4 regions of the Streptomyces sp. 351MFTsu5.1 genome follow, and region 3 is predicted to be linked to each of the others. Evidence: riboswitches for the same ligand, from Rfam matches in the RefSeq annotation. Region 3 holds a riboswitch; each other region holds the start of a gene.
What was found. Region 3 has a riboswitch for cyclic di-AMP ahead of H295_RS0113695 (transglycosylase SLT domain-containing protein). Riboswitches for the same ligand answer to the same signal wherever they lie in the genome.

Region 1: another riboswitch for cyclic di-AMP. It lies ahead of H295_RS0130765 (M23 family metallopeptidase); the one in region 3 lies ahead of H295_RS0113695 (transglycosylase SLT domain-containing protein).
Region 2: another riboswitch for cyclic di-AMP. It lies ahead of H295_RS0141040 (M23 family metallopeptidase); the one in region 3 lies ahead of H295_RS0113695 (transglycosylase SLT domain-containing protein).
Region 4: another riboswitch for cyclic di-AMP. It lies ahead of H295_RS0112595 (C40 family peptidase); the one in region 3 lies ahead of H295_RS0113695 (transglycosylase SLT domain-containing protein).

What each region holds. Positions count from the first base shown of each region.
Region 1 covers NZ_KB911790.1:126,048-133,702, reverse strand. The annotation lists gene H295_RS0130785 (DUF5998 family protein) at 1-91, opposite strand, end outside; gene H295_RS0130780 (bifunctional GNAT family N-acetyltransferase/acetate--CoA ligase family protein) at 134-2,971, opposite strand; gene H295_RS0130775 (HPr family phosphocarrier protein) at 3,170-3,451, shown strand; gene H295_RS0130770 (GntR family transcriptional regulator) at 3,588-4,283, opposite strand; gene H295_RS0130765 (M23 family metallopeptidase) at 4,486-5,247, opposite strand; cyclic di-AMP (ydaO/yuaA leader) riboswitch at 5,261-5,423, opposite strand; gene H295_RS0130760 (M16 family metallopeptidase) at 5,633-7,021, opposite strand; gene H295_RS0130755 (M16 family metallopeptidase) at 7,018-7,655, opposite strand, start outside.
Region 2 covers NZ_KB911804.1:51,644-59,298, reverse strand. The annotation lists gene lhgO (L-2-hydroxyglutarate oxidase) at 66-1,286, shown strand; gene trmB (tRNA (guanosine(46)-N7)-methyltransferase TrmB) at 1,368-2,234, shown strand; gene H295_RS0141050 (PrsW family intramembrane metalloprotease) at 2,284-3,657, shown strand; gene H295_RS0141045 (aldo/keto reductase) at 3,670-4,614, opposite strand; gene H295_RS0141040 (M23 family metallopeptidase) at 4,722-5,747, opposite strand; cyclic di-AMP (ydaO/yuaA leader) riboswitch at 5,759-5,916, opposite strand; tRNA gene H295_RS0141035 (tRNA-Met) at 6,153-6,226, opposite strand; gene H295_RS0141030 (TetR/AcrR family transcriptional regulator) at 6,304-6,903, opposite strand; gene H295_RS0141025 (class I SAM-dependent methyltransferase) at 6,965-7,655, shown strand, end outside.
Region 3 covers NZ_KB911779.1:350,656-358,310, forward strand. The annotation lists gene H295_RS0113675 (ABC transporter ATP-binding protein) at 1-765, opposite strand, end outside; gene H295_RS0113680 (LolA family protein) at 796-2,043, opposite strand; gene H295_RS0113685 (polyprenyl synthetase family protein) at 2,274-3,284, opposite strand; gene H295_RS0113690 (CocE/NonD family hydrolase) at 3,567-5,540, shown strand; cyclic di-AMP (ydaO/yuaA leader) riboswitch at 5,780-5,982, shown strand; gene H295_RS0113695 (transglycosylase SLT domain-containing protein) at 5,988-6,470, shown strand; gene H295_RS0113700 (HAD family hydrolase) at 6,506-7,318, opposite strand.
Region 4 covers NZ_KB911779.1:117,924-125,578, forward strand. The annotation lists gene H295_RS0112585 (M23 family metallopeptidase) at 1-999, shown strand, start outside; gene pcrA (DNA helicase PcrA) at 1,075-3,558, opposite strand; cyclic di-AMP (ydaO/yuaA leader) riboswitch at 3,998-4,144, shown strand; gene H295_RS0112595 (C40 family peptidase) at 4,153-5,298, shown strand; gene H295_RS0112600 (tellurite resistance/C4-dicarboxylate transporter family protein) at 5,437-6,420, shown strand; gene H295_RS0112605 (hypothetical protein) at 6,398-6,751, opposite strand; gene H295_RS0112610 (NlpC/P60 family protein) at 7,207-7,655, shown strand, end outside.

The DNA of each region.
Region 1 (7,655 bases), on a different contig from region 3:
CCTCGGCCACGAGGGCCGGGTAGTAGCCGCTGCGCTCGATCGCCGCTCGCAGCCCCTGGGTCGTCGTACTGGTCTTGGCCATGACGTCCATCCTACGGGGGCGCACTGACTGCGAGGCACCGCTCGCCGCAGCTCAGTACGTGGGGAGTGTCCGCGGGCCGAGGTCGTCGCGGGCGGGCGGCGGCGCGAGCCGTACGGAGGCGCCGAGGACGCTCAGGCCGCGCGGGGCGACGACGACCGGCTCCAGGGTGACCGCCACGACCTCGGGATGGTCGTCGACCAGCCGGGACACCCGCAGCAGCAGCTCCTCCAGGGCGGGTGTGTCGACGGGCGTGGAGCCGCGCCAGCCGAAGAGGAGCGGGGCCGTCCGGATCGATCGGACGAGGCTCGCCGCCTCCCGGTCGGTGACCGGAATCAGCCGGTGCGCGGTGTCGCCGAGCAGCTGCGAGGCGGCTCCGGCGAGTCCGAAGGACAGCACGGCACCGGCGGCGGGGTCGATGACGGCCCGGATGACGGTGTCCACCCCGCGCGGGGCCATCCCCTGCACCACGAGCCGCAGTTCGTCGGGCGTGCCGAACAGTTCGGTCAGCTCGCTGTACGCCCGTCGCAGCTGCTCCTCGTCCGCGAGGTCCAGGCGTACGCCGCCGAGGTCGGCGCGGTGGCGCAGGTGCGGGGCGGTGGCCTTGAGGGCGACCGGGTAGCCGAGGGTGCGGGCGGCTTCCGCGGCGGCGTCGGGGGTGGGGGCGGGCAGCGCGCGGTGGACCTCGATGCCGTAGGCGGCGAGCAGCTCGCAGGTCTCGTCGCTGCCGAGGGTGAGGCCCTGCCCGCGTGTGAGCAGGCCGTCGATGAGGGCGGCGGCGCCCTTCTCGTCGACGTTGTCGTACTCGGGCACCTTGCCGGGTTCGGCGGCGTCCCGGCGCCACTGGGCGTACTCCACCACGTCGGACAGGGCCCGCACCGCGCGCTCGGCCGCGGGGTAGGCGGGGATGAGGCGTTCGGAGGTCTCGGGGGCGGGCGGCTCGGCGGGGGCCGGGGCGGCGCGCAGCCGGTCGAGGGCGCGGAAGGGGTGGTCGGCGCGGATCACGGGCGGGAGCGCGGCGGCCTGGGGTGCGGTGCTGGTCGCCGCGGACAGGGCCTCCGCGAGGCCGCCGAGCTCGACGTGGACCACGAGGACGGGCTTGCCGGGGACCTGCTCCGCCGCGGACCTGAGGGCCTCGGCGAGCGCGGCGTCGCCCGCCGATCCCCCGCCGACCGCCGGGATGGCCGTCACGATCACCGCGTCACTGGAGTCGTCGGCGAGCGCGCGCGCGAGGGCCACGTGGAAGTCCTCCGGCGTGGCCGCGGTGGTCAGGTCCAGCGGGGTCGCGGGCTTCAGGCCCTCGGCCACGCACGCGTCGTAGGTGAGCAGGCCGAGCGATTCGGAGTTGCCGAGGATCGCCACCTTGGGCCCGGTGGGCAGCGGCTGGCGGGCCAGCAGCAGGCCGGTGTCGACGAGTTCGGTGATGGTGTCGACGCGGATCACTCCGGCCTGCCTCAGCAGCGCGGACACGGTGGTGTGCGGCAGGCGCGTGGCGCGTACGGCGTGGCCCTGCGGGGCGGATCCGGCGCCCTGCACGACGACCAGGGGCTTCGCCGCCGCCGTACGCCGGGCGAGGCGGGTGAACTTGCGCGGGTTGCCGATGGACTCCAGGTACATGAGGACGACGTCGGTGTCTGGGTCGTCGTACCAGTACTGGAGGACGTCGTTGCCGGAGACGTCCGCGCGGTTGCCGGAGGAGACGAAGGTGGAGACGCCGGTGACGCCGGTGACCCCGCCGCCGCGGCGGTGCAGCCGGGAGAGCAGGGCGATGCCGATGGCGCCCGACTGGGCGAACAGGCCGATCCGGCCGGGGCGGGGGGTCTCGGGGGCCAGGGACGCGTTGAGCCGGACGTCCGGGTGGGTGTTGATGATGCCGAAGGCGTTCGGGCCGATGATCCGCATGCCGTACGCGCGTGCGTGCCGGACCAGTTCGCGCTGGCGCTCGCGTCCTTCGGGGCCGCTCTCGGCGTAGCCCGCGGACAGCACGACGAGTCCCTGCACGCCGTGCGCCCCGCACTCGGCGACCACGTCGGGGACGTGGTCGGCCGGTACGGCGACGACCGCGAGGTCGACGGGGCCGTCGATGTCGCTCACCGAGCGGTGGGCGGGGATCCCGTCGAGGTCCTTCTGCTCCTCGGGGAACGCCTTGTTCACGGCGTACAGGCGGCCCTCGAAGCCGTAGTCACGGATGTTGGCGAGGACGCTGCGGCCCACGCCGCCGGGGGTGCGGCCGACGCCGATGACGGCGACGGAGCCGGGGGCGAGCAGCCGCTGCACGGACCGCGCCTCGGCGCGCTGCTCGCGCGCGTACTGCACGGCGAGGGAGCGGTCGGTGGGCTCCAGGTCGAACTCCAGGCGTACGACGCCGTCCTCGAAGCTGCGCTTCTGGGTGTACCCGGCGTCGGTGAACACCTTGATCATCTTGACGTTGGCGGGCAGCACCTCGGCGGCGAAGCGCCGGATGCCGCGCTCGCGCGCGACCGCCCCGATGTGTTCGAGGAGCGCGGAGGCGACACCGCGCCCCTGGTGGGCGTCCTGGACGAGGAAGGCGACCTCGGCCTCGTCGGCCGGGGCGGAGGCGGGCATGCCGTCCTCGCCGATGCGGTCGTAGCGTACGGTGGCGATGAACTCGCCGCCGATGGTGACGGCGAGTCCCACCCGGTCCACGAAGTCGTGGTGCGTGAAGCGGTGGACGTCCTTGGCGGACAGGCGTGGGTAGGGCGCGAAGAAGCGGTAGTACTTCGACTCGTCCGAGACCTGCTCGTAGAAGCTGACCAGGCGATCGGCGTCGTCGACGGTGATGGGCCTGATGCGCGCGGTGCCGCCGTCGCGCAGCACTACGTCGGCCTCCCAGTGGGCGGGGTACTCGTGCCGGTCCGACGCGCTCTGCATGGGCCCCAGAGTACGGCTCGCGTACGACAACGGCGCGAGGCAGTCTGTGGACAACGCGCGAGCGGGTACAAGGACGGACGCCGGACCGAGGCCGCGGTCCGGCGGCTCACCCCGGGAGGGACATCGGGTCCCCTCCGGAGACGCTTCACGTGTGGGAAACTGGTCTAGACAACCCTGAACACCGAAGGGCAGCATCACATGGCTGAGCGCCGCGTCAACGTCGGCTGGGCCGAGGGCCTCCACGCCCGACCCGCTTCCATCTTCGTCCGGGCCGCCACGGCCGCAGGCATCCCGGTGACGATCGCCAAGGCCGACGGCAACCCCGTCAACGCGGCCTCCATGCTGGCCGTCCTCGGCCTCGGCGCCCAGGGCGGCGAGGAGGTCGTCCTCGCCTCCGACGCCGAGGGCGCGGACGCGGCCCTCGACCGGCTCGCCAAGCTGGTCGCCGAGGGACTCGAGGAGCTTCCCGAGACCGTCTGAGTTCTCCGGGGCACAGCGCGGTAAAACAAGTCGAAGGGCTCGTCCGGATTATCGGGCGGGCCCTTCGCATTTCCCTTTCACGGGCAGCAGAAATACTGCCCCACGAATTTCCCCCTCTTTGTATACGGCGCCTGTGTTAATGCCGCAGGCCCGTCACGTTTACAGGATGTTGCGAGGTCCTCACACGGTCCGCGCGGTCCGCCCCCGAAGTGAGCCGCAGCCGGTGCGCCGCACCCGAGCGCTCGGTGTGCAGTGCCGTGATCGCCCGCGCGCGCTCGCCGTCCCCGCGCGCCACCGCGTCCACGATCGCGCCGTGCTCCGCCCACGACTCCACCGGGTCGGCCGGTGCGTCCACGACGTACATCCAGGCGATCTTGTGCCGCAGCTGGGTCAGCACCGAGGTCATCGCCGGGCTGCCGGAGGCCTGGGCGAGCGTCTCGTGGAACCAGCCCCCCAGGGAGCGCAGATCCTCGCTGTTGCCCCGCCTGGCACGCTCCTGACCCAGCCGGACCAGGCCGCGCAGCACCTTCAGATGGGCCTCGGTGCGCCGCTGGGCGGCCCGGGCGGCGCCGAGCGGTTCGAGGAGCAGGCGCATCTCCAGGAGGTCCGCGCCCTCCTGCTCGGTCGGTTCGGCGACGCACGCGCCCGCGTGCCGCCGCGTCACCACGAAGCCCTCGGCCTCCAGGGTGCGCAGGGCCTCCCGGACCGGGACACGGGAGACGCCGTAGCGGCGGGCGAGCAGTTCCTCGGTGAGCCGGCTGCCGCGCTCGTGGACACCGGCGACGATGTCGTCCCGGATCGCCGTGCATACCGAGTGCGCCGGAATACGCATGTCCGACCTCCGTCTTAATCCCCGCGAAACGTCGCCGATTGACGTGTGTTCAGTGACTCTATTGCAATCAGCGGGAATTTCCGACGGCGGACCGGAATCCGGGGATATTTTTTGGACAAGGGGGCTCCGGAAACGACGAAACCCCGGCTCGGGGAGCCGGGGTTTCGCGGAGATCGCGCGGAGGTCTCGCGCGGAAGCGGTGTCAGACGTTGACGCCGTGCGAGCGCAGGTAGGCGACGGGGTCGATGTCCGAGCCGTAGTCGGGGCTGGTGCGCGCCTCGAAGTGCAGGTGCGGCCCGGTGACGTTGCCGGTCGCGCCGGACAGGCCGATCTGCTGCCCCGGGGTGACCGACTGGCCGACCGAGACGCCGATGGACGACAGGTGGCCGTACTGGGTGTACGTGCCGTCGGCCATCCTGATCACGATGTTGTTGCCGTACGACCCGCCCCAGCCGGCCTCCACGACGGTGCCGCGGCCGACCGCGTGCACGGAGGTGCCGCTGGCAGCGTGGAAGTCGACTCCGGTGTGGCTGCCGGACGACCAGATCGAGCCGCCGCTCTTGTAGCCGGTGGAGATGTAGGAGCCGGAGATCGGGGCGACGAAGGCGTTGAGACGCTTGCGCTCGGCCTCGCGGGCGGCGCGCTCCTTGGCCTCGCGTATCTCCTTGGCCCTGGCCTCGGCCTTGCGCCTGGCCTCGGCGGCCGCCTTCTTCTGCGCGGCGGCCTGCTCCTGGGCCACGGCCTGCGCGTCGATCTGCGCGGCGAGCGACTGGCCGGTGCTGACGACGGGCATGAGACCGCTCTGCTCCACGGCGGTGGCGGAGTTGTCGGCGGCGAGCGCCGGGGCGGCGACAGCGCCGATGACGCCGGTGGTGGCGAGGGCGGCGACGCCCGCGGCGCGGGCGGTGGTGCGCTTCATACGGCTGGGACGGCGGTGCTTCCCGGTGGCGCAGGTGAACGCCATGTGATGGCTGATCCTTTCCTTCCTTCTCGCCTACCGGGTTAGCTGACGGGTTCGGAGCAGGAAGGTCTCCTACGGGCCTCCGCGCGCTGCACGGACGTCCGATTCACCCCAGGGACTTGGTGTGGGTCCCCGGCTCCCCTGGCTCGCGCCGTACGGGGACTCGGCGATGGCTGTCCGGTGCCGCGGGCGCGGCGCAGTGCCTGACGAACAGCCCGGATGACGCTAAGCGGGGCGGGTTTCAAGACCCAAACGGATCACGGTGTTTGTAGCGCATCCCACAGGGCAGACAGGCAACCTCCCACCCAATTCGGACATCTAAGTGACCTGGGTGTCGAAGGGGCCCTGGTGACGCATCCGTCACCAGGGCCCCTCGACGGCACTTGCCCTACTCGGCCGTCACGACCTTGACCTCGCCGATGCCGAGGGCCTCCACGGGCGCCTTGATGGCGGCCGCGTCGCCGACCAGGACCGTCACCAACCGGTCCACCGGGAAGGCGTTCACGACGGCCGCGGTGGCCTCCACGGTGCCGGTGGCGGCGAGCTGCTGGTACAGCGTCGCCTGGTAGTCGTCGGGCAGGTGCTGCTCGACCTGGTCGGCCAGCGTGCTCGCGACGGCCGCCGCCGTCTCGTACTTGAGCGGCGCCACCCCCACGAGGTTCTGCACGGCGACATCGCGCTCGGCGTCGGTGAGACCGCCCTCGGCGAGCGTGCGCAGCACCTTCCACAGGTCGTCCAGGGCGGGACCGGTGTTCGGGGTGTCCACGGAGCCGCTGATGGCGAGCATCGCGGCCCCCGAGCCGTCCGGGGCTGACCTGAGGACCTGCCCGAACGCGCGCACGCCGTAGGTGTAGCCCTTCTCCTCGCGCAGGACCCGGTCCAGGCGGGAGGTGAGGGTGCCACCGAGGCAGTACGTGCCGAGCACCTGCGCCGGCCACACGCGTGCGTGCCGGTCGGCGCCGGTACGGCCGATCAGGAGCTGCGTCTGGACGGCTCCGGGGCGGTCCACGATGACGACCCTGCCGGTGTCGTCGGCGGTCACCGGCGGCACCGGGCGCGGCTGGGCCGCCGAGCCGGTCCAGGAGCCGAGGGTGTCGGCGAGCAGCGCGTCCAGGTCGATGCCGGTGAGGTCGCCGACGACCACGGCGGTCGCGGTGGCGGGGCGTACGTGCTTCTCGTAGAAGGCGCGTACGGCGGCGGAGTCGATGTTCTCGACGGTCTCCGCGGTGCCCTGGCGCGGACGGGACATGCGCGAGTCCGCCGGGAACAGCTCCCGGGAGAGCTCCTTGGCGGCGCGGCGGGACGGGTTGGCCAGCTCGTGCGGGATCTCGTCCAGGCGGTTGGTGACGAGCCGTTCGACCTCGCTGTCCGCGAACGCGGGCGCCCTGAGGGCGTCGGCCAGCAGACCGAGCGCCTTGGCGAGGCGGGAGGCGGGCACCTCGAGGCTGAGGCGGACGCCGGGGTGGTCGGCGTGCGCGTCGAGGGTGGCGCCGCAGCGCTCCAGCTCGGCGGCGAAGTCCTCGGCGGAGTGCTTGTCGGTGCCCTCGGAGAACGCGCGCGCCATGATCGTGGCGACGCCGTCCAGGCCGGCCGGTTCGGCGTCCAGGGGCGCGTCCAGGAGCACCTCGACGGCGACGACCTGCTGGCCGGGGCGGTGGCAGCGCAGCAGGGTGAGGCCGTTGTCGAGCGTTCCGCGCTCGGGGGCGGGGAAGGCCCAGACCTTGGGCTCGCCCGCCTGCGGCTGCGGGTGGAATTCCATCGCGGCGAGCTCGGTCACTTGGCCGCCTCCTCGTTCTCGTCGGTGGCTTCTACGGTCGCCGCGGCCTGCGGGTCCTCGGAGGCGTCCTCGGCGCTGTCGGCGATCTCGGCGGGTGCGGTGGGCTCGTAGACCAGCACCGCGCGGTTGTCGGGACGCAGCTTGGCCTTGGCGACGGCCTGGACCTCCTCGGCGGTCACGTCCAGGACGCGCTGCACGGCGGTGAGGGCGAGCTGCGGGTCGCCGAACAGGACGGCATAGCGGCACAGTTCGTCGGCGCGGCCCGCGACGGTGCCGAGCCGGTCCAGCCACTCGCGCTCCAACTGGGCCTGGGCTCGCTCCATCTCCTCGGCGGTGGGCCCCTCCGCGGCGAACCGGGCGAGCTCCTCGTCGATGGCGGCCTCGATGACCGGCACCTCGACGTCCCCGGAGGTCTTCACGTCCAGCCAGCCGAGGGAGGGCGCTCCGGCGAGGCGCAGCAGGCCGAAGCCGGCCGCGACGGCCGTACGGTCGCGTCGTACGAGCCGGTTGTAGAGGCGGGACGACTCGCCGCCGCCGAGGACGGTCAGGGCGAGGTCGGCCGCGTCCGCCTCGCGGGTGCCGTCGTGGGGCAGCCGGTAGGCGGCCATCAACGCGCGCGCGGGGACCTCCTCCT
Region 2 (7,655 bases), on a different contig from region 3:
AGAGCAGCACCACGTCCCGCGTTTGAAGCGACTGTCAGTGGCGCAGTGCACTATCGAGGTGGGAGGTGGTGCAGGTGCCGTCGGGGATCGCTTACGACTGTGACGTGCTCGTGATCGGTGGGGGCATCGTCGGACTGTCGACGGCGTACGCGATCACGCGGGCCGCGCCGGGGACGCGGGTCACCGTGCTGGAGAAGGAGAGCGGGCCCGCCCGGCATCAGACCGGGCGCAACAGCGGGGTGATCCACAGCGGGATCTACTACCGCCCGGGATCGCTCAAGGCGCGGTACGCCGTGCGCGGGGCCGCCGAGATGGTCAAGTTCTGCGCCGAGTACGGCATCGCCCATGCCGTGACCGGCAAGCTGATCGTGGCGACCGAGCGCGACGAGCTGCCCAGGCTGCACGGCCTGGTCCAGCGCGGCCGGGAGAACGGCATCCCGGTGCGGGAGCTGGGCGCCGCCCAGATCGCCGACTACGAACCCGAGGTCGAGGGCCTGGCCGCCATACACGTCGGCACCACCGGGATCTGCGACTTCGTCGGGGTGGCCCGGCAGCTGGCCGAGGCCTCCGGGGCGGAGATCCGCTACGGCGCCGAGGTGCGGCGCATCGACCGGCGGCCCGAGCTCGGGGTAGCCGTGCTCACCGGCACCGGCGAGGTGGTGCGCGGGAAGGTGCTGGTGAACTGCGCCGGGCTGCACTGCGACGAGATCGCCCGGCTGACCGGGGACGACCCGCAGATGCGGATCGTGCCGTTCCGCGGCGAGTACTACACGCTGGCGCGACCCGAGCTGGTGCGGGGGCTGGTCTATCCGGTGCCGGACCCGGCGTTCCCGTTCCTCGGCGTGCATCTCACGCGCGGGATCGACGGAAGCGTCCACATCGGGCCGAACGCGGTGCCGGCGCTGGCCCGGGAGGGGTACGGCTGGGGTGTCGTACGGCCCCGGGAGCTCGGCGCGACGCTGGCGTGGCCGGGGTCGTGGCAGATAGCGCGGCGGCACTGGCGGTACGGCACGGGTGAGCTGCACAGATCGGTGTCCCGGCGGGCCTTCACCACGGCCGTACGGCGACTGCTGCCGGCGGTGAGGTCGGACGACCTGGTGCCGGCGCCCGCGGGCGTGCGGGCGCAGGCGGTGCTCCGGGACGGCACCCTGGTCGACGACTTCCTGATCCGGGAGGGGGCCCGGGCGGTGCATGTGCTGAACGCGCCCTCACCGGCGGCGACGGCCTCGCTGCCCATCGGGCGCGAGGTGGCCCGGCGGGCACTGGAGGCGTTGCGGGGAGTGTGAGGGCCGGCGCACGGGCACCGATGCGGGTCGGGGTCCGCCCCGAACCCCGTAGGACGGGATTCACGTAAAATCGGCCCCACTGTGTCTGATTCCCTCAACGCTCCCGACGCCGTCCACTCCGGCGATTCCGGCGACTCCACCCCGCACACCCCCGGTGTCTCCGTGCGCCACACCCGGGTCAAGGGGGAGCCGCGCTTTCCCGACGGTCCCAGTGCCGATCCCGCGGGGTCGCACTTCGAGCGGCGGATCCGCAGCTTCCAGCCGCGGCGCAGCCGGGTGACCGCGGGGCAGGCGGACGCGTTGCAGCGGCTGTGGCCCACGTGGGGGCTCGACATCGACGGGCAGCGCGTCCTCGACCTCGGCGAGATGTTCGGCAACGACCACCCCGTCGTGCTGGAGATCGGCTTCGGGATGGGCGAGGCCACCGCGCGGATGGCCGCCGCGGACCCCGGCACCAACATCCTCGCCGTCGACGTGCACACCCCCGGCCAGGGCCACCTCCTGGGCCTCGCCGAACAGCAGAAGCTGGCCAACGTACGGGTCGGCAACGGCGACGCGATCATCCTGCTGCGCGAGATGCTCACCAGGGACGCGCTGGACGGGCTGCGCGTCTACTTCCCGGACCCCTGGCCCAAGAAGCGGCACCACAAGCGGCGGCTGATCCAGCCGGAGTTCCTCGACCTGGCCGCGACCCGGCTTCGGCCCGGCGCGCTGCTGCACTGCGCGACCGACTGGGAGCCGTACGCCGAACAGATGCTGGACGTGCTCACCGCGCACCCCGACTTCGAGAACACCCAGCCCGACGGCGGATTCGCGCCGCGTCCCGACTTCCGGCCGCTGACCCGTTTCGAGGGCCAGGGACTGGAGAAGGGACATGTCGTGAACGACCTGCTGTTCCGTCGCGTACAGCACGGCGTCCGAACCGACCAGTCCCCCTCCGGCGCCTAGGTTCCAGCCCGGCTGCGGGCGGTGCCTCCGTCTCGTTAAGGTCGATGCCGTGGCCACCATTCCCCCGTATCCGACGTACACCGGTGAGCCCACCGGTGGTGCCCCACTGCGGCATGCGCACTGGTGGCAGCGGAAGTGGGTGCGCTACGGCGCCCTGATCACGCTTCTCGCGCTGTCCGGGCTCGTCATCCTCGCGCTGGTGCGGCAACAGACCGGCAGCGAGGGCTTCCTGGTCGGGCTGGGGCTCGCCGTCCTGCCGGTACCGCTGCTCATCGCCGCGTTCCGCTGGCTCGACCGGGTCGAGCCGGGCCCCTGGCGCAATCTGCTGTTCGCGTTCGCCTGGGGTGCCTGCGCGGCCGCGCTGATAGCGATCATCGCCAACAGCTTCGCCACGAAGTGGATAGCGACGGCGACCGCGGACCCGTCCGGCGCTGACACCCTCGGCGCGACGGTGATAGCGCCGATCGTCGAGGAGTCGGCCAAGGCGGCCGCCGTACTGCTCGTGTTCCTGTTCCGCAGACGGGACTTCACCGGGATCGTGGACGGGGTGGTGATAGCGGGGGTCACCGCGACCGGGTTCGCGTTCACCGAGAACATCCTCTACCTCGGCACCGCCTTCGGCACCGACCAGCTGACCGGCGACCGCGGCATCGCCTCCGTCACCGCCGCGACCTTCTTCGTGCGCGTGGTGATGTCACCGTTCGCGCACCCCCTGTTCACCGTCCTCACCGGCATCGGCTTCGGCATCTCCGCGCTCTCGGCGGAACACCAGCACATCCGGCGGGTGCTCTTCCCGCTGTCCGGACTGCTGCTCGCGATGGGCATGCACGCGACGTGGAACGGCTCGTCGACGTTCGGGGAGTACGGCTTCTTCGCGGTGTACGCGATGTTCATGGTGCCGGCGTTCGCGCTGCTGACCTGGCTGGTGATCTGGACGCGGCAGCGGGAGCTGAAGACCGTCCGCGAGGAGCTGCCCGCCTACGCCGCCGCCGGCTGGCTGACACCGACCGAGCCGTACGCACTCGGCTCGATGCGGGCTCGGCGGGTGGCGCGGGAGTACGCGCGCCGGCAGCTCGGCGGGCGGCCCGCGGGGCGGGCGGTCGCGCAGTACGAGGCGTACGCGACATCACTCGCTTTCCTGCGGCGGCGGGGGCGGCTCGGTCGCGCGAACGCGGACTTCGTCGTACGGGAGCGGGAGTTGCTCCAGGAGCTGTGGCGGCGCCGTGAGGTGGCCCGGCCGGCGCTCGACCATGCCGCACGGGTGACGGCCCCGCCGGTGGCCGCGCCGCCCTGGCCGGGGTACGGGGTGTACGGCGTGTACGGCTACCCACCCCAGCCGGGCAACCCCGCGCTGCCGGTGCAACCGACGATGCCGGTCCAGTCGACGATGCCGTATCCGGCGTACAACCCGTATCGCACGTAGGGCCGCGAGCTCTTACGCCGACGCCTCCGTCAAGCGCCCCAGCTCCTCCTCCGTCAGGGTCACGTCCGCCACCCCCAGCAGGGCCGGGAGTTGCTCCACCGTGCGCGCGGAGGCGATGGGGGCCGTGACCGTCGGCTGGGCCGCGAGCCAGGCGAGGGCGATCGTGGCGACCGGGGCCGCGTGGGACTCGGCGATGCCGTCGAGGGCGGCGAGGACCTTGCGGCCGCGGTCGGTGTCGAGGTGCTTGCCGGCACCCGCCGCCCGCGCCCCCTCCACCGTCGTACCGGGGCGGTACTTGCCCGTGAGGAAGCCGGACGCGAGGGCGTAGTACGGCACGGCGGCGAGGCCCGCCCGGGAGGCGACGGCCTGGAGTTCGCCCTCGTACGTGTCGCGTGAGACCAGGTTGTAGTGGGGCTGGAGGGCGACATAGCGCGCCAGGCCCTCGCGGTCGGAGAAGGCGAGGGACTCCGAGAGCCGCGCGGCGGAGATGTTGGACGCGCCGATCGCGCGCACCTTGCCCGCCTTCACCAGCTCGTCCAGCGCGCCGATGATCTCCTCGACCGGCACCTCGGTCTTGTCGAAGTGGGTGTAGTAGAGGTCGATGTGGTCGGTGCCGAGGCGCTTCAGGGAGGCGTCGGCGGCGGCCTTGATGTTGGCGGCGGTCAGCCCGGGGAAGTCGGGGTGCTGGCTGACCTTCGTGGCGATGACGACGTCGTCGCGGTTGCCGCGGGCGGCCAGCCACCTGCCGATGATCGTCTCGGACTCGCCGCCGGAGTTGCCGTCGACCCACGAGGAGTACGAGTCGGCCGTGTCGACGAAGTTGCCGCCCGCGGCGGTGTACGCGTCGAGGACGGCGAAGGACGTGGCCTCGTCGGCGGTCCAGCCGAAGACGTTGCCGCCGAGGGCGAGCGGGAAGACCTCGAGGTCGGAGGAGCCGAGCTTGCGCAGAGAAGTCATGTGATACGTCAACGCCCCTGCCCGACGGGGATCTTCCGCTACGGCCGCAAAGTCCTCGTAAACAAGCGGAATCAGCCCCTCCGGACCTCAGAGATCCTCAGGGAGCCTCAGGGGTTGAGCCCCTTGCCCTGCAGCCACGCCATCGGGTCGATCCCGGTCGCCGCACCGCCCGGGTGGACCTCCAGGTGCAGGTGCGCGCCGGTCACGTTGCCGGTGGCGCCCACGCGGCCGATGACGTCACCGGTGCCGACCTTCTGGCCCACGCTGACGCTGATCGAGGACTGGTGGCAGAACCACAGCTCGGTGCCGTCGTCGAGGGTGAGGATCGTGCGGTAGCCGTAGGAACCGGCCCAGCCGGCCTCCGTGACGGTGCCGCTGTGGATCGCCTTGATGAGCGTGCCCGTGGGGGCGGCGAAGTCGAGGCCCGTGTGGTAGCCGGAGGACCACAGCGAACCGGCCTGACCGAAGGTGCCCGTGATCGTGTACGACGAGGTCGGCAGCGTGTACTGCTTGGCGAGCTCGGCCAGACGCGCGGCCTCGGCCTTCTTCGCGGCCGCCTCCTCCGCCTTCTTCTTCGCGGCGGCGGCCTGCTGCTGGGCTTCCTTCTCCGCCTTGGCGGCGGCCGCGTCGGCCTCCTTCTGGGCGGCGTCGGCGACGGCCTGGGCGGCCTTGGTGTCGAGCTGGTCCTGCTGCGTCTCGGCCTGGGCGAGGATGCGCGAGCGCAGCGCCTCACCGGCGTCCGAGGTGCCCTTGGCGGTGTCGACGGTGGCGGTGCCGACGCTGCTGAAGGCGCTCGTGTCGTCGGCGCCGGAGTCGGAGTCGTCCGAGATGAGCGAGCCGACGTTCGGCAGGTCCGGCATCGAGATGGAGACCGGCGGCTTGCCGGTGTTGGCGCTGGCCATGCCGCCGGCGCTGACCGCGGCTATGACACCGACGCCGAGGACGGTGGAGCTGCGGGCGAATCCGCCGCCGCGCTGCTTGGCCACGCGGTGCCGGCCTCGCACCGGGGCGAGGGAGTCCGCGGTCGGGTTCCACTCGCCGAGGGGGGCCTCGTCGTCGGCGCGGTAGCCGCCGTACACGAGAGTGCTGCGCGGTACGGACGGGGCCTCGGGGGCAGGCGGGTTGGACGCCACGTGGGCGCGCTCCTTTCCTTCCTTCTCGCCTACCGGGTTAGCTGACGGGTTCGGAGCAGGAAGGTCTCCTACGCGCGTATACCCGCCGTGTGGCCACGGCGGCAGACGAGCGATTCACCCCAAGGTGGTGGTTCCCCGGTTCCCTTGCGGAATTCGGCGCGTGAGCACGGAGCCGTCTCTTGTGACGGCTGGGACGACCGCGCTGCGTTATCGAACGTTAATAGACCCGGGGGCCCGATTCCAAGCTGTTCCGCTTGATCATTAACGAAATCCCGCAGGACTTACGGCCCATGACCGGTGAAAAACGGGCGAGTTGACCGGATCGCTCACGCCAGGTGATGAGCGCGCTCCGGGAAACACTCAGGGCCGGAGTCCAGTGACTGGACTCCGGCCCTGAGCCGTGAGTAGCGGGGACAGGATTTGAACCTGCGACCTCTGGGTTATGAGCCCAGCGAGCTACCGAGCTGCTCCACCCCGCGTCGGTGAAACCAGCATACGCCATCCGGGGACCGACTCCCGCACGCATTACTGGCGAGGTGCGGCCCGGGCGCTCGGGTCACGGCCGGGGTGGTCGCAGGGCGCCGGCGATGACCGTGGTCACCATCTTGCGGACGGCGGTGGTCTGCGGCGGGGCGCTCGTCCGGTCGGCGAACAGCAGGTGCCCGGCCCCGACGAGGGTGGGGGCGAGCGTGTCGATGTCCGCGTCACCGGCCAGGCGCCCCGACTCCCGCTCGGCGGTGAGGTATGCGGCGATCATCGCGGCGCCCTGCACGGCCAGCGGGATGCCGGTCAGACCGGCCTCGCGCAGCCGGGCGCGGAGGCCGTCGCGGAAGGTGATGAGCGCGACGATCGCCACCGTGACCGGACCGAACAGGTCCTGCAGTGCGTCGGTGAGGTTGTCCACCACGCTCCCGGTCCCGGCGGCCGCGCGCAGAGTCGTGGTCCGGTCCTCGATGCCGCGGACGCGATCGAGGACCAGTTCCGCCAGGAAAGCGTCGAAGTCGGCGAAGTGCCGGTGCAGCACGCCCTTGGCGCAGTTCGCCTCCTCCGTGACGGCCCGGCTGGTCAACGCGTCGGGCCCGTCCCGCAGCAGGACGCGCTCGGCGGCTTCGAACAACTGGCCGCGCACGTTGTGGATGTGCACCCCTGACGGCATCGTCTCCCTTTCCGCGCCGCCGCGCCTTAACAAGTGGGCAACCGCCCATTAATGTGGGCGCATGCCCACTTTATCGCAGGGACAGCCGGACACGCCCGGCCCCGAGCCCCACCGCCACCGGCAGACGGCCGAGTCGTTCGGCGTGGACGCCGAACGCTACGACCGCTCCCGACCGCCGTATCCCCAGGCCCTCGTGGACAGGATCGTCGCGGCAAGCCCCGGCCGGCACGTCCTCGACGTCGGAGCCGGAACCGGCATCGAGGCCCGGCAGTTCCAGGCGGCCGGCTGCACCGTGCTCGGTGTCGAACCCGACGAGCGGATGGCCGCCCTCGCGCGACGCAGCCGCATCGAGGTCGAGGTCGCCAGGTTCGAGGACTGGCAGCCGGCCGGGCGGCAGTTCGACGCGGTCATCGCCGGCACCGCCTGGCACTGGGTGGACCCCGTCGCCGGCGCGGCCAAGGCGGCCCAGGTCCTCCGGCCCGGCGGCCGACTCGCCCCCTTCCACCACGTCCCCCAGCTCCCGGCCGAGGTGATCGACGCCCTGGCCGAAGCACTCCAACGGGTCGCCCCCGATTCCCCGTTCAACCCCGGTCTCCTCAAAGGCTCGGCCGTGGACGCCTACCAGCCGCTGTTCGCGAGAATCGCCGACGGGATCCGGCGGACCGGCAGCTTCAGCGAGCCGGAACAGTGGCGCTTCGCCTGGGAGCGCACCTACTCCCGAGAGGAGTGGCTCGACCAGCTCCCCACCTTCG
Region 3 (7,655 bases):
CACCAGCCTTCCCCTCGCGCCCGCCGCCAGCTCCCCCACCGGGCCCTGGGTGATCAGGCGGCCCTGGGCCATCACGGCCACGTGGGTGCAGACCTGTTCGATCTCGTCGAGGAGGTGGGAGGAGAGGAAGACGGTGGTGCCGTCGGAGGCCAGTTCCCTGACCAGGGAGCGGATCTCGCGCATGCCCTGGGGGTCGAGGCCGTTGGTGGGCTCGTCGAGGACCAGGAGTCTGCGGGGCTGGAGAAGGGCCGCCGCCAGGCCCAGGCGCTGTTTCATGCCCAGCGAGTACGCCTTCGCCTTCTTGCCCGCGGCGGCGGCGAGGCCCACCCGGTCCAGTGCCGCCGCCACCCGGGTGGACCGGGTGCGCGGGTCGGCGGTCGGGTCGGCGGCGTCGTAGCGGACGAGGTTGTCGCGGCCGGAGAGGAAGCCGTACAGGGCCGGGCCCTCGATGAGGGCGCCCACGTGCGGCAGCACGGTCCGGGAGGCACGCGGCATCGGACCGCCCAGGACCCGGGCCGAGCCGGAGGTCGGTGCGATGAGGCCCATCAGCATGCGGATGGTGGTGGTCTTGCCGGAGCCGTTGGGGCCGAGGAAGCCGAAGACGCTGCCCGCCGGGACGGTCAGGTCGAGACCGTCCACGGCGAGCTGTCCGCCGCGGTAGCGCTTGGTGAGGGCGCGGGTGACGATGACGTCGTCACCGGCGCCCTGCGGAGCGCTGTCGTCCGGCCCCTCCGGATGCGGCTCCGTGGCGGACGCTTCGCCCATCGGCTTCCTCGATTCGTCGTGCTGCCGGGACTACTTCCCCGCGTCGGCCGCCTTCACCAGGGCGTCCTGGGTGACCGCGCCGACGTAGACCTTGCCGTCGTCGGTGATCAGGGCGTTGATCAGGCGGGTCTTGAAGACGGTGCCCTGGCCGAAGCCGCCGGAGACCTTGTCGCCGAGCGAGTCCAGGAAGCTGCCCGCGTCACCGCCGACCTCGGAGCCGGACGGGACGCCCTTGCCGCCGGTGTCGAAGGTGGCGATGGAGTCCCAGCCGTCCCCGAGGACGTTCAGGCCCTCGGGGCCGTTCTTGCCGAGCCCGGCGGAACCCTTGTCCAGGTGCTTGCGCTGCTCCTTGCCGAAGTCCTCCGCGTGTCCGGGCGCCTTCGACGCGTCCCCCGCGTCCCCCTCCTCGACCTTCGCGCCCTTGGGCGGGGTGAAGTCGAAGGTGGAGGCGGCCGGCCTGTCGAAGCTCACCTGGGTGAAGCCCGCGTCCACGACGGCCGCTCCGCCGCTCGCCGGGGTGAGGGTGAACTTCAGGGGCAGGCCGGTCTTCGCGTCGACCGCGACGGTGATCTGACCGACCGTCGTGTCCTCGTCCTTGGGCTTGACGACCAGGCGGTAGGCGTCCCGGCCCGCGACCTGGGCGGTGCCCTCGACGGTGATCGAGGTGGTCTTGTCGGCGGCCTTGAGGGCGTCCTCGGCGAGGTCCTTGGGGGTGGCCGGAAGCTCGTCCTTCGGCTTTCCGTCCCGCTCGGAGGCGGTGGTGTGGAAGACCGAGTTGGACTTGCTGTCGTAGCCCCAGACGTCCTTGCCGTTGTGGATGAGGCTGTACTCGGCCGCGTCCTCGAGCAGCGAGACCTTCTGCTTGTTCTCGCCGTCGGCCGCGACGCGCAGGGTGTGGGTGCCGGAGGCGAGCTCGGTGAGCTTGCCCGCCGGGTCGGCGGAGGAGCCGCCGCCCGAGCCCGAGGGGCCGGCGGCGGAGCCCAGCGAGCTCTCCAGGCCGCCGAGGTCCGGCAGTCCGAGATCGGTGGTGATCTTCACGGTGCCGGACAGCTGCTGGACGTCCGACGCGGCGATCTTCTCGACGAGTTCCTGTGCGCTGATCTTCGGCAGGTCGGGGTCGCCGGAGTCGGCGAGCGCCGGGACGAGCCCGATGGTCGCCGCCGCGACTCCCACCACGGTGGCCGGGACGACGTAGCGCGCGGCCTTGCGCCGGCGCGCCGCGCGCAGTTCCTCGGCGTCCGCGGCGGTAGCGCTGTCGTCGGATGCGTTCGGTGCCATGTGTGCCTTACCTCCGTCGTCGGCGGCGGCTGTCAACTCCCGTACGTCCACCCGTAGCCGCCATTCTCACCCGAATCGGTGAGCAGTGGTGTTTTCCGTGGTGTCCATCTGACCAAATCGGCCATGAACATGCGTCAGACCACGGAGCCAACTCCGCGTACACCTGGGGTATGACACGACGGGCGAACGCCCCCTACGGAACCCGTAGGGGGCGCCCGTTCCCTGCACGGCTAGCCGGCGCGGTGGACCACCGCGTCGCACAGCTCCATCAGGGCCGCCTTCGCGTCGCACTCCCGCAGCGGGGCCAGGGCCGAGCGCGCGTCCTGGGCGTACTGCACGGTGTCCCGGCGGGCCTGTTCGAGGGCGGGGTGGGCACGCAGCGCGGCCAGCGCCTCGGCGTGCCGGGCGTCGTCGGTGAGGTCGGAGTCCAGGAGGTCGCACAGGGCGATGTCCTCGGCGAGCCCGAGGCGGGCGGCCCGCTCGCGCAGCCGCAGCACCGGCATGGTGGGGATGCCCTCGCGCAGGTCGGTGCCCGGTGTCTTGCCGGACTCGTGGGAGTCGGAGGCGATGTCCAGGACGTCGTCGGCGAGCTGGAAGGCGACGCCGAGGCGCTCGCCGTACTGGGTCAGGACGTCGACGACCCTCTCGTCGGCGCCGGACATCATCGCGCCGAAGCGGCACGAGACCGCGACCAGCGAGCCGGTCTTGCCGCCGAGCACGTCGAGGTAGTGCTCGACCGGGTCACGGCCGTCCATGGGACCCGCGGTCTCCAGGATCTGGCCGGTGACCAGGCGTTCGAACGCCTCGGCCTGCACCCGGACCGCCTCGGGGCCGAGGTCGGCCAGGATGTGCGAGGCCCGGGCGAACAGGAAGTCGCCGGTCAGCACGGCCACCGAGTTGCCCCAGCGGGTGTTGGCGCTGTCGACGCCGCGGCGCACCGCGGCCTCGTCCATCACGTCGTCGTGGTACAGCGTGGCGAGGTGGGTCAGCTCCACCACCACCGCGGACGGCACCACGCCGGGTGCGTACGGGTCGCCGAACTGGGCGGCGAGCATCACGAGGAGCGGCCGGAACCGCTTTCCGCCCGCGCGCACCAGGTGCTGGGCGGCCTCCGTGATGAAGGGGACCTCGCTCTTGGTGGCTTCGAGCAGTCCCTCCTCGACAGCCGTCATTCCGGCCTGGACATCGGCTTCCAGAGCCTGGTCCCGCACGCTCAGCCCGAACGGCCCGACGACGGTCACGAGGGGTCTCCTGTCTGCTGGTGTCTTCTGGCGGTCAAACGGAATGTCGATAAGGCGCTGCCATCACTCAAGTCAGCGTATCCGGTCACCTTTGGATCACCGATAGCGCCCGCCCCGTCCATGCCAGGCGGTATCGGATCACGACCGGTATGTTTTTGATCACCTGAAAAGAACGGATATCCATCGACTTGTAGGGAAGTAACCGACTGTGTCCCAGCTGCGCCGCACCGTGCGCCCGGTGCGTTGACACACGAGACGGTCCACGAGGACGTCCGTGTCCCGATGCCGGACGGGACGCTGCTGTACGCGCGCGTGTGGCGGCCGCTCACCCCTGAACCGGTACCCGCGATCCTGGAATACCTGCCGGGCGGCCTCACCGACTCGACGGCGGCCCGCGACGGCCGGCGCCACCCCTGGTACGCGAGCCACGGCTATGCCGCCGTGCGGGTGGACGCGCGCGGGCACGGCGCCAGCGAGGGCGTGCCGGGCGAGCCGTACGGGACGGCCGAGCCCGCCGACGGGGTCGGGGTGATCGACTGGCTGGCGGCGCAGCCCTGGTGCGACGGCCGGGTCGGCATGATCGGCAGCGCCGGGGGCGGCTTCGGCTCCCTGCGGATCGCGGCCCTCGCACCCGGGCCGCTCAAGGCGGTCGTCACGGTCTGCGGCACCGACGACCGCTACGACAACGACGTGCACCACCTGGGCGGTTCCGTCCTCGCGGTGGACACGCACGCGTGCGCGGCGGCCACGCTCGCGCTCGCGTGCCGGCCGCCGGACCCGCTCCACGTCGGCGAGGCCTGGCGGGACATGTGGCTCAGGCGCCTGGAGACCGTGGAGCCGCCCCTGCACACCTGGCTCGCCCACCAGACCCGCGACGCGTACTGGCGCCGGAACAGCGTCCGCGAGGACTACGGCGCGATCGACGCGGCCGTCCTGGCGGTGGGCGCATGGCACGACCCGTACCGCGACACCGTCCTCCGGCTGGTCGAGCACCTGCCCGCCGACCGGGTCCGCGGGATCATCGGCCCCTGGACCCACCCGCACCCGGACCACGGTCTGCCGGGCCCGGTGACCGGCCTCCTCCGGGAGACCCTGCGCTGGTGGGACCAGCACCTCAAGGGCATCGACACCGGCGTCATGCGCGAGCCCCTGCTGCGCGCCCACATCAGCGACTCCCACCCGCCGACGGCGGCCTACGGCACCCTGCCCGGCCGCTGGGCCGGCGAGCCCGTCTGGCCCTCCCCTCACGTCACGACGGTGTCGTACGGCCTCCAGGGCCCCGCCGCGCTGGTCCGTTCGCCGCAGCACACGGGGGTGGACGCCGGCCGGTTCGTCCCGCTCGGCCAGGACGCCGATCTGCCGCCGGACCAGCGGGAGGAGGACGCCCGCTCGGCCTGCTTCGACTTCGCGGTGGGCGCGGAGACGTGGGTGCTCGGGCGGCCGCGGGTGCGGCTCAGGGTGACCTCGGAGGTGTCGCGCGGGCAGGTCGTCGCGCGGCTGTGCGATGTCGCCCCGGACGGCTCGTCGACCCTGGTGACCCGGGGAGCGCTCAACCTCTCCGCGCGCCTCGGCCCGGACCGGGCGGTGCCCTGGGAGCCGGGGGCCACGCAGGAGGTCGCCTTCGAGCTGAACGGCGCCGGGCACGCCTTCCGGCCCGGCCATCGGATCCGGCTCGCCGTGTCCTCGGCGTACTGGCCGTGGATCTGGCCGCAGCCCGAGTCGCAGGCCGGTTTCTCGCTGGACCCGGCGGGCAGCTTCCTCGAGCTGCCGGTACGCGCGCGTGATGCCTCCTTGGGCCACGCGCCCTCGGACATCGCGTTCGAGGAGCCGGAGCAGTCCGTGTCGCTCGGGGTGGCCCGTGGCGTGGCCGCTGACGGGTGGAGCCCCGTGACCCTGGACGAGCCCCGCCCCGCGCGCCTGGTGGTGCGGGACGTGGCCAAGGGCGAGTGGCGTCTGGAGATCGACCCCCGGTACGGCGGCACGCGCGTGTACCCCGACGGGCTGGAGTGCACCGAGGACGTGCGGGAGTCGTACACGATCGACGAGCAGGACCCCCTGTCGGCGCGCGCCCGCTCGGACTGGTCGATCCGGCTGCACCGCCCCGAGCTCGCCTGGGACACCACCGTGCGCACCCGCTCGGAGATCAGCTGCGACGGCAGCGACTTCCACACCTCGAACGAGGTGATCTGCGCCGAAGGCGGCGAGGTGGTGTTCCACCGGACGTGGGAGAAGCGGATCCCACGAACAGCCGGTTGACTCCGAGTTGGGCCTCTTGCCCGTTTTGCGCGTCTTGCGCTCGGGCGTGACTTGACTCACTCCGACTGACGGACCGGCAGATATCCGGAATCCTCCAATCCGCCTTTCCGTGCGAGCGAGTTGAGGCTTGCGACCGCAAAGGATCAAGTGCCCCAAATACCCCCGACCAAGGTCAATAGGCACCGCATGTGAATTCGCCACTTGTTCCGGACATGTGCTCTCGCATACGTTCCCGGCCTGTCGGGCGGACGCCGAATCCTGCCACCGCCCGTACACCCACCGAGAAACCACGGCAGGAGCGGGGGACCCAGGTAAGTCGCCGGAACGGGCGTCTTCGGACAAACCGGTACGGCTCGGGGTGAAGTCATGCCTTTTGCGGGCATGGCCGGGCAACTCCCCGCCCGAACCCGACAGCTCACCTCGCAGGCGACGGAGAGGAACTTCGCCATGCCCGCTGCCGCTCAGCACCGCGCTTCGCGCACCAACCGTCTCGTCCGCAAGCTCGCGATCGCCGGAACCGGGGTCGCCGTCCTCGCGCTCCCGCTCGTCGGCGCGACCACCGCGTCCGCGGCCACCCCGACCGTGCAGACCGCGACCACCCTCGGGTACGCCAACAACCTCGACGGCTGGATCCGCGCCTCCCTCGCCGTCATGGCGGAGCACGGGATTCCCGGCTCCTACGACGGCATCTACCGCAACGTCATCCGCGAGTCCTCCGGCAACCCCTACGCCATCAACCTCTGGGACTCCAACGCGGCCGCCGGCACCCCGTCCAAGGGCCTGCTCCAGGTGATCGACCCGACGTTCAACGCGTACCACGTGGCCAACACCTCGTGGGACCCGTACGACCCGGTGGCGAACATCACCGCGGCCTGCAACTACGCGGCGGCGCGGTACGGGTCCATCGACAACGTGTTCGGCGCGTACTAGGAACGGCGCCTGCCGGGAACCACGCCTGCTGGGAACTACGCCTGGCTGAAGAGTCTTTCGAGGACGACGGCGATGCCGTCGTCCTCGTTCGACAGGGTCACCTCGTCGGCCACGGCCTTGAGTTCGGGGTGGGCGTTGGCCATCGCGACGCCGTGGGCCGCCCAGTCGAACATGGGGATGTCGTTGGGCATGTCGCCGAAGGCGATCGTCACCTCGGGGCCCAGGCCCAGGTGCTCGGCGGCCAGCGCGAGGCCGGTCGCCTTGGTGATGCCGCATGGCTGGAGTTCGACGGTACCGGGCCCCGACATGGTGACGGTGGCCAGCGAACCGACCACCGAGCGGGCCGTGACCGCCAACTCGTCGTCGGACAGGTACGGGTGGCGCAGCAGCACCTTGCTGATCGGCTCGCACCACAGGTCGTCGCGCCGCCCGACCCGCACGGCGGGCAGGGTCGGGTGGGGCATCAGATAGCCCGGCTCGATGAGCGTGAGCCCGTCGACACCGTCCTGGTCCACCGCCGCGTACACCTGCCCCACCTCGGCCTCGATCTTCCCGAGCGCGGTCTCGGCCAGCTCCCGGTCCAGGGTGACCGACCAGAGCAGGCGGTCCGCGCCGGCGTCGTACACCTGCGCGCCCTGTCCGCACACCGCGAGCCCCGTGCTGCCGAGGTCGTCGAGGAGGGGCCGCACTCTGGGGGCCGGCCGTCCCGTCACGACGAGGTGCTGTGCCCCGCCCTCCGCGACCCTCGCGAGCACGGCCAGCGACCGGTCGGAGAGGGTGTCGTCGGCGCGGAGCAGCGTGCCGTCCAGGTCGGTGGCGATGAGTGAATATGCGGGGGAGGCGGCCATGATCAGAGAATACGGATGGTTGGCCCCTCCGACTCGACGCGAACCGGACGGCTGCTGCTTTCACATCCGTTGACGGCAGTTCCGGTTCCGGGGTGCGGCGGTCACGCGGTGGTACGGCACCGCCCCGGCCGACGGACCCTGCCGGGCGCGGCCCGAAACCCACGGCCGGTCGGGGGCGTTCACCACTACCGGCGGACCCTTGTGGAGGCCGCGAGCCTCCTGCTCTACGGCGGCGGCCTTGCGGTCTCCCCACGAGCCGACGGGATGGTCTTTGCCGAGGACTTCGACGGCGGGCCGGAGAAGTGACCTGTGCCGCTCGCGCCGACGTGCCCGCCGC
Region 4 (7,655 bases), 230 kb from region 3:
TACGACGAGAGCCACCCGTACGACGAGACCCACGCCTACGCCGAAGGCCACGCGTACGACGAGGCGAATCCTTACGGCGACGGCGACGGCTACGCCGAACACACCTCGCACGAGGGCGAGTCCATCGACGCCGCCCTCACCGGCACCGGCGAGATGCCCGCCGTGCACGACATCGACGGCCGGCTCCTGGACGACCAGGAGGAGGCTCCCTCGGCCGCGGCGACGCCCGCCCCGGGCTCCCGCGTCGCCGCCCGCAACGCCAACCGCTCCCGCCGCCGTATGCCCGCGAAGCGCTCCGCGCTGCTGACGATCGCCGTTCCCTCGGCGTGTGTCATGGGGGTCGCCGGGATCGCCGCCGCCTCGGTCGGCACGCTGACCGGCGGCGAGCAGAGCACCGCGAAGACGCTGGCGGACCCGACCGCGGTCAAGCCGTCCGTCGCGAACGACAAGCTGGACACCCAGCTCGAGAGCCTCTCGGCCGGCGCCGACGACTTCGCCGACCGGGCCAGCCGTACCCAGGAGCGCATCGACCTCAAGGCCCAGCAGGTGGCCGAGAAGAAGAAGGCGGCGGAGGAGGCGGCCCGCAAGGAGCGGCTGCGCCCGAAGTTCGCGCTCCCGGTCGCACAGCGGGGTCTCAGTGCCTACTTCGGCCAGGCCGGCGTCAACTGGATGTCCGTCCACACCGGCATCGACTTCCCGGTGTCGTACGGCACGACGGTGATGGCCGCGACCGACGGCACCGTGCGCACGCAGTGGAACAGCGCGTACGGCAACATGATGGTCGTGACCGCGAAGGACGGCACGGAGACGTGGTACTGCCACCTCTCCAGCTACCGCGTCTCCTCCGGTACGACGGTCAAGGCCGGCGATCCGATCGCGTACTCCGGCAACTCCGGCAACTCGACCGGCCCCCACCTGCACTTCGAGGTGCACCCGGCGGGCGGTTCGGCCATAGACCCCCTGCCGTGGCTGCGCAGCCACGGGCTGGACCCGACGTAACCCGAGCCGCACGCCGACGCCGAAGGGCCGGACCCGGAGCAGAACCCCCGGACCGGCCCTTTCGCTTGCGCGGAGCTACAGCTTCTCCACCGGCGCGTACCGCAGCAGCAGTCGCTTCGGCTTCGCTTCCCCGAAGTCGATCGTCGCCTCGGCGTTGGCGCCGGTGCCCTTGACCCCGACCACGGTGCCGAGTCCGAACTGGTCGTGGGTGACCCGGTCGCCGACGGCGAGCGCGACCACCGGCTTCTCCGAGGTCCTGCGGGTCGCGAAGCCGGACGCACCCGACGCCGAGGATCGCGACCGGGACGAGGACAGCGAGGCGGCGACGCCCGAGACCGGCCCCGCGGGGGCGGCGGTCGCCCCCGTGCGCTTCCAGTCGACGTGCTGCGCCGGGATCTCCTCCAGGAAGCGGGACGGCGGGTTGTACGACGGCTGCCCCCACGCGCTGCGAAGGGAGGACCGGGTGAGGTACAGCCGCTCACGCGCGCGCGTGATGCCGACGTACGCAAGCCGCCGCTCCTCCTCCAGCTCCTTGGTCTGGCCGAGGGCGCGCATGTGCGGGAACACGCCGTCCTCCATGCCGGTGAGGAAGACGACCGGGAACTCCAGGCCCTTGGCGGTGTGCAGGGTCATCAGGGTGATGACGCCGGAGCCGTCCTCGTCCTCGTCGGGGATCTGGTCGGAGTCGGCGACGAGGGCGACCCGCTCCAGGAAGTCGGAGAGCGACCCGGTCTCCTCGCCCTCGCCGGACTCCTGCTCGAACTCCAGCGCCACGGCGGCGAGTTCCTGGAGGTTCTCGATCCGTGTCTCGTCCTGCGGGTCGGTGGAGGCCTGCAACTCGGCGAGGTAACCGGTGCGTTCGAGAACGGCTTCCAGGACGGTCGCCGGGCCCGCGCCGGACTCGACGACGGTCCGGAGCTCCTCCATCAGCACGTTGAACCGCTTCACGGCGTTGGTGGAGCGCGCCGCCATGCCGTACGCCTCGTCGACGCGCTTGAGCGCCTGCGGGAAGCTGATCTTCTCGCGCTGGGAAAGCGCGTCGATCATCGCCTCCGCGCGGTCGCCGATGCCCCGCTTGGGCACGTTGAGGATCCGGCGCAGCGGCACCGAGTCCTCCGGGTTGGCGAGGACGCGCAGGTAGGCCAGGACGTCCCGGACCTCCTTGCGCTCGTAGAAGCGGACGCCGCCGACGACCTTGTAGGGCAGGCCGACGCGGATGAAGACCTCTTCGAAGACACGGGACTGCGCGTTGGTGCGGTAGAAGACCGCGACATCGCCGGCCTTCGCGTCGCCCGCGTCGGTGAGACGGTCTATCTCGTCGGCGACGAACTGCGCCTCGTCGTGCTCGGTGTCGGCGACATAGCCGGTGATGCGCGCACCCGCGCCCGCGTTGGTCCACAGGTTCTTGGGGCGGCGGGACTCGTTGCGCTCGATGACGGCATTGGCGGCGGTGAGGATCGTCTGGGTGGAGCGGTAGTTCTGCTCCAGGAGGATCGTCACCGCGTCCGGGTAGTCCTCCTCGAACTGGAGGATGTTGCGGATGGTCGCGCCGCGGAAGGCGTAGATCGACTGGTCGGCGTCACCGACGACACAGAGCTCGGCGGGCGGCAGGTCGTGTTCGCTCGGCGGTACGTCGACGGGGTGCTCGGAGGTGCCGACCAGCTCCCTGACCAGCGCGTACTGGGCGTGGTTGGTGTCCTGGTACTCGTCGACGAGGACGTGCCGGAAGCGGCGGCGGTAGTGCTCGGCGACGTCCGGGAAGGCGCGCAGCAGGTTGACCGTCGTCATGATCAGGTCGTCGAAGTCGAGGGCGTTGGCCTCGCGCAGCCGCGACTGGTACATGGCGTAGGCCTGGGCGAGGGTCTTCTCGAAGCCGTCGGCGGCCTGGGCGGCGAAGTCCTCCTCGTCGATCAGCTCGTTCTTCAGGTTGCTGATCTTGGCGCTGAAGGACTTCGGCGGGAACTTCTTGGGGTCGAGGTCGAGGTCGCGGCAGACCAGGGCCATCAGACGCTTCGAGTCGGCGGCGTCGTAGATCGAGAAGGAGGAGGTGAACCCGAGCTTCTTCGACTCCCTGCGCAGGATCCGCACGCACGCGCTGTGGAAGGTCATCACCCACATCGCGTTGGCCCGCGGGCCGACGAGCTGCTCGACGCGCTCCTTCATCTCGCCCGCGGCCTTGTTGGTGAAGGTGATCGCGAGGATCTGGCCGGGGTGGACACGGCGCTCGCCGAGGAGGTGGGCGATGCGGTGGGTGAGCACCCGGGTCTTGCCGGAGCCGGCGCCGGCCACGATGAGCAGCGGGGTGCCGGAGTGCACGACGGCGGCGCGCTGGTTCTCGTTCAGCCCGTCCAGGAGCGCGGCCGCGTCCAGCACCGGGCGGGGGGCGCCATCGCGGTAGTAGGCGTCCCGGTCCGGGGGCACGTCGAACTTCCCGCCGAACAGATCGTCCGGAACGGGTTCCGGCACGTGGTCGTCCTCGGGCGGCGGCGGGGGTTCCTCCGCGTGCCCGCGAGGGGCCTGGAGGTCCGCCAGGAAGCTGTCGTCAAAGAGGCTGCTCATCGCTCTCCGAGTCTAGGGGGCCCCACTGACAGCCCGCCGCCGCCCTGAGAACATCGCCGGAATCGGCACGCCCAGCGCCCGGGCGCAGGCCCGCTCAGCGCCCGGGCGCAGGCCGCGACAGCTGTCGCACCCCGCCCGTCCGGCGCCGGCCCACGACCCTCCGGAGCCGTGTCGTCACGGTCCGCGGCCGGCTGGCAGGCGCCGCGCCCCGCCGGAACCGCCCTTCCTCCGCCTCGCGGTCACACTCAGGAAAAGCACTCGAGCCGCGACAGACCACTCGGCGCCGACCGTCAGCCACGCACCCCTGACCGAAGGTCACGAAAATGTATCGGGCATATCGAACATCAACCTTCACAGGGGCCACAGCAGTTGGCTACCGTTCCCGGTAGGCCGTACGACCCCCTCCGGCGAACGTCGCCGGGCCGCGCGGCCTCCGCCGAGTCCGGCAGCGCCGCCGCGCGCCCGGAGCCGGGGACCCACCGAACCCCGGGGTGAATCGGCCGACTCCCGCCCACGGGAGCGCCGTAGGGCAACCCTTCCCGCCCGAACCCGACAGCTAACCCGGTAGGCGGAGCACGGAAGGAGTCGCCTCCCTTGGCGTCGCACCGCAAGTCGCGTCCCGCTGGTACGCGCGTAGCAGGCATACGGACCCCGGCCCTCGCGACGGCCGCGCTCACCTCCGTGGCCCTGCTGTCCCAGTCGGCGAACGCCGCGCCGGCCGATGACAAACCCAGTCTCGAAGAGGTCGAGAAGAAGGTCGACGACCTCTACCGCCAGGCGGAGTCGGCGACCGACACCTACAACGCGGCCAAGGAGCGGACGACCAAGCAGCGCAAGCAGGTCGACACGCTCCTCGACGACGTCGCGCGGCGCACCGAGAAGCTCAACCAGGCCCGGGAGGAGCTCGGTTCCTTCGCCGCCGAGCAGTACCGCACCGGGGCCGCCGCGCCCGGCACAGCGACCTTCCTGCTCGCCGACACCCCGCAGGACTACTTCGACCAGACGCAGCTGATGGGCCGCCTCACGAGCCGCCAGAAGGGCGCGGTCGACGACTACGTCTCCGAGCAGTCGGCGACGATGAAGAAGCGTCAGGAGGCCTCCCAGAGCCTCCAGTCGCTCACCGAGACGCAGAGCGACCTGAAGACCGCGAAGGCGACCGTCCAGAAGAAGCTCGCCGACGCGCGCGAGCTGCTCTCGGAGCTGACGGCTCAGGAGAAGGCCCGCCTCGCGGCGATCGAGAAGGCGAAGCAGGAGGCCGCGGCCCGCAAGGCGGCGGAGCTGGCCCGGCAGCAGGCGGCCGCGGAGAAGGCCGCGCAGGAGGCGGGCCGGCAGGAGAGCACGCCGGGCACCGGCACCTCGACCGCGACCGACTCCTCGTACGCCACCAGGGCCGCCAAGGCGCTCGCCTTCGCCCGCGCACAGATCGGCAAGCCCTATGTGTGGGGCGCCACCGGCCCCGGCTCCTACGACTGCTCAGGCCTCACCCAGGCCGCCTGGAAGGCCGCCGGCGTCACCCTCCCCCGCGTCACCTACGACCAGGTCAACGCCGGCACCACGGTCTCCCTGGCCGACGCCCAGCCGGGTGACCTGGTCTTCTTCTACGACGACATCACCCATGTCGGCCTCTACATCGGCAACGGCATGATGATCCACGCCCCCAAGCCGGGCGCGTACGTCCGCGAGGAGTCGATCTACTACGACGGCGAGTCGGCGATCCACAGCGTGGTGCGACCGGCCTGAGGTCCCGTGGCGCGGGCGGGGCGCCTGCGCCCGCGCGATGTCCCCCACGCGCGTGTGCCCGCCCCGCCCGGGCGATTTCCCCCACGCGCGCGTGCGCGCCCCGCTCGCGGGCTGCGCGGAGCTTCCTAGCATCGGTCCATGGCCGGTACCTCCCCGTACTCCCCCCTGCGCGTCTGGTGGACGCAGCGCCCGCCCGCCGCCGGGGCCGCCGTGCTGGCGACCGGCATCCTGTCGGTCGGGCTGCATCTGACCGGCTACGCGACGCTGTCCCGGATCGCCCTGGTGATCGGCTGCGCGGCCTGGCTGGGACTGGCCGCCGAATTCGCCGTACGACTGCTGCGGGAGCGCGCGCGATGGGCCGCCGAGGCCGGGACGCCGGGCGCCCTGACGGCGGTGGCGGCGACCACCGTCCTCGGCACCGGCTTCTCCGCGCTCGGCCGGCAGCCCCTGGCCGAGGCGCTGCTCGCGCTGGCCGCACTGCTGTGGCCGGTGCTGATCGTGTTCGTCGTGAGCCACTGGAGGCGGCGGATGCCCGGCGGGGTGTTCCTGGGCTGCGTGGCGACGGAAGGCCTCGCGGTCCTCGGCGCCACCCTCGCGGCGGCCGAGTCGGCGGCCTGGCTCGCGCACACCGCGCTCGTGCTGTTCTGGCTCGGTCTGGTCCTCTACGGCGTCGCGCTCTTCCGCTTCGACCCGCGCCAGGTGCTCGAGGGCCACGGTGACCACTGGATCGCGGGCGGCGCGCTCGCCGTCTCGGCGCTGGCCGGCGCGCAGCTGATCGCCGCGGACAGCGCGCGCCTGTACCTGTGGAACGACGACGACCTGGGCGTACTGCACGCGGTGACCGTCACGCTGCTGGTGCTGGACCTGGTCTGGTACGCCGTCCTGCTGGTGGCCGAGTGCCTGCGGCCGCGGCCGCGCTACGACGTGCGGCGCTGGGCCACCGTCTTCCCCATGGGCATGTCCGCTGCGGCGACCCTGTCGGTCGCTGCCGCCGTGGACGTCTCCTGGCTGAAGGTGCCGGGTGAGGTGCTGCTGTGGATCGCGGTGGCGGCCTGGCTGGCCGTCGCCGTGGGAGCGGTCGCCGAGGCGCGTGCCGCTCTCAGGTCCACAGGACCGCGATGAAGACGTTGGCCGTGGTCAGCGCGCCGACCAGGCCGAACAGCCTCTTGTCGACCTTCTCGTCGTCGCGCTTCACATAGACGAGTCCGAGGATCACGATCAGCAGGGCCAGCTTCACGCCGATCTTGATGTTGTTGACGTGCTGGTCGTCGGCCTGGTTGAGGCCGACCAGGATCACCCCGGTGACCAGCATGGTCGCGGCGCCGTGCAGCATCGCGGGGACGAACCGGGCGGCGCCCTGGCCCATCGCCTTCATCTGGGTGAGGAAACCGCCGAGCAGCGAGGCGATGCCGATGATGTGCAGGCCGACGAAGAGATGGATGAGTACGTCCATGGGGCCGGAGCCTATTGCGGTCCCTCAGGAGCGCACACACCGCCCCCGTCGGGAGATCTTGCATATATGCGGCTCCTAGCACTCCAAACCTCCCGAGCGGCAGGAAATCCCGACTTCGGTCAGCGCGCCACGCGAAGTCGACGGCGGCACCCCGGGATCACGATCACCTTCGGTCACCAGTCGATTACCTGACGGCACTTCCGCACAACGCGTTACCTCCCGGACACACCCAGGTTTAGCGTCCTCCACCAGGTGACCGGCTCCCCACCGCCGCCCGGGCCAGGGGCGGCAGTCGGCCACCACCGCCGAGAAGGTCCGGCGGCGGTCCGCTCCCCCTGTGCGGGCCGTCGCCGGACGCGCACACCGCCCCAGGCGGTCGTACGGCCGCTCCCTCCTGGCGTCCGTACGTCCCTGGGTCCCGGGGCGGCGGTCGGACGAAAGGACGTGCAGTCCACGTGGCAGCGCACCGCAAGCCCCGTCAACGCTCGGCCGGCGGCCATACGGTCCGTACGGCGGCGACGATCGCCCTCGCCGGAGCGGCGACCGCGGCGGGCTTCGACGGGACCGGACACGCCGAGCCGCAGCTCACGCCCGCGCAGGTCAAGGCGAAGGTGGACCAGCTCTACCAGGAGGCGGAGACCGCCACCGAGAAGTACAACGGCGCGAAGGAGAAGGCGGAGGCCGCCGAGACCCGGCTCGACTCCCTGCGCGACCAGGCGGCCCGCAGGACCGCGCAGCTCAACGAGGCCCGGGACGGGCTGGGCGCGATCGCCGCCGCGCAGTACCGGGGCGGCGGACTCGACCCCGCGATGCAGCTCGCCCTCTCCGACGACCCCGGCCACTACCTGGACGGCGCCGAGTTCGTCGAACGGGCCGGCAGCAGACAGGCGACCTCGGTGGCGAA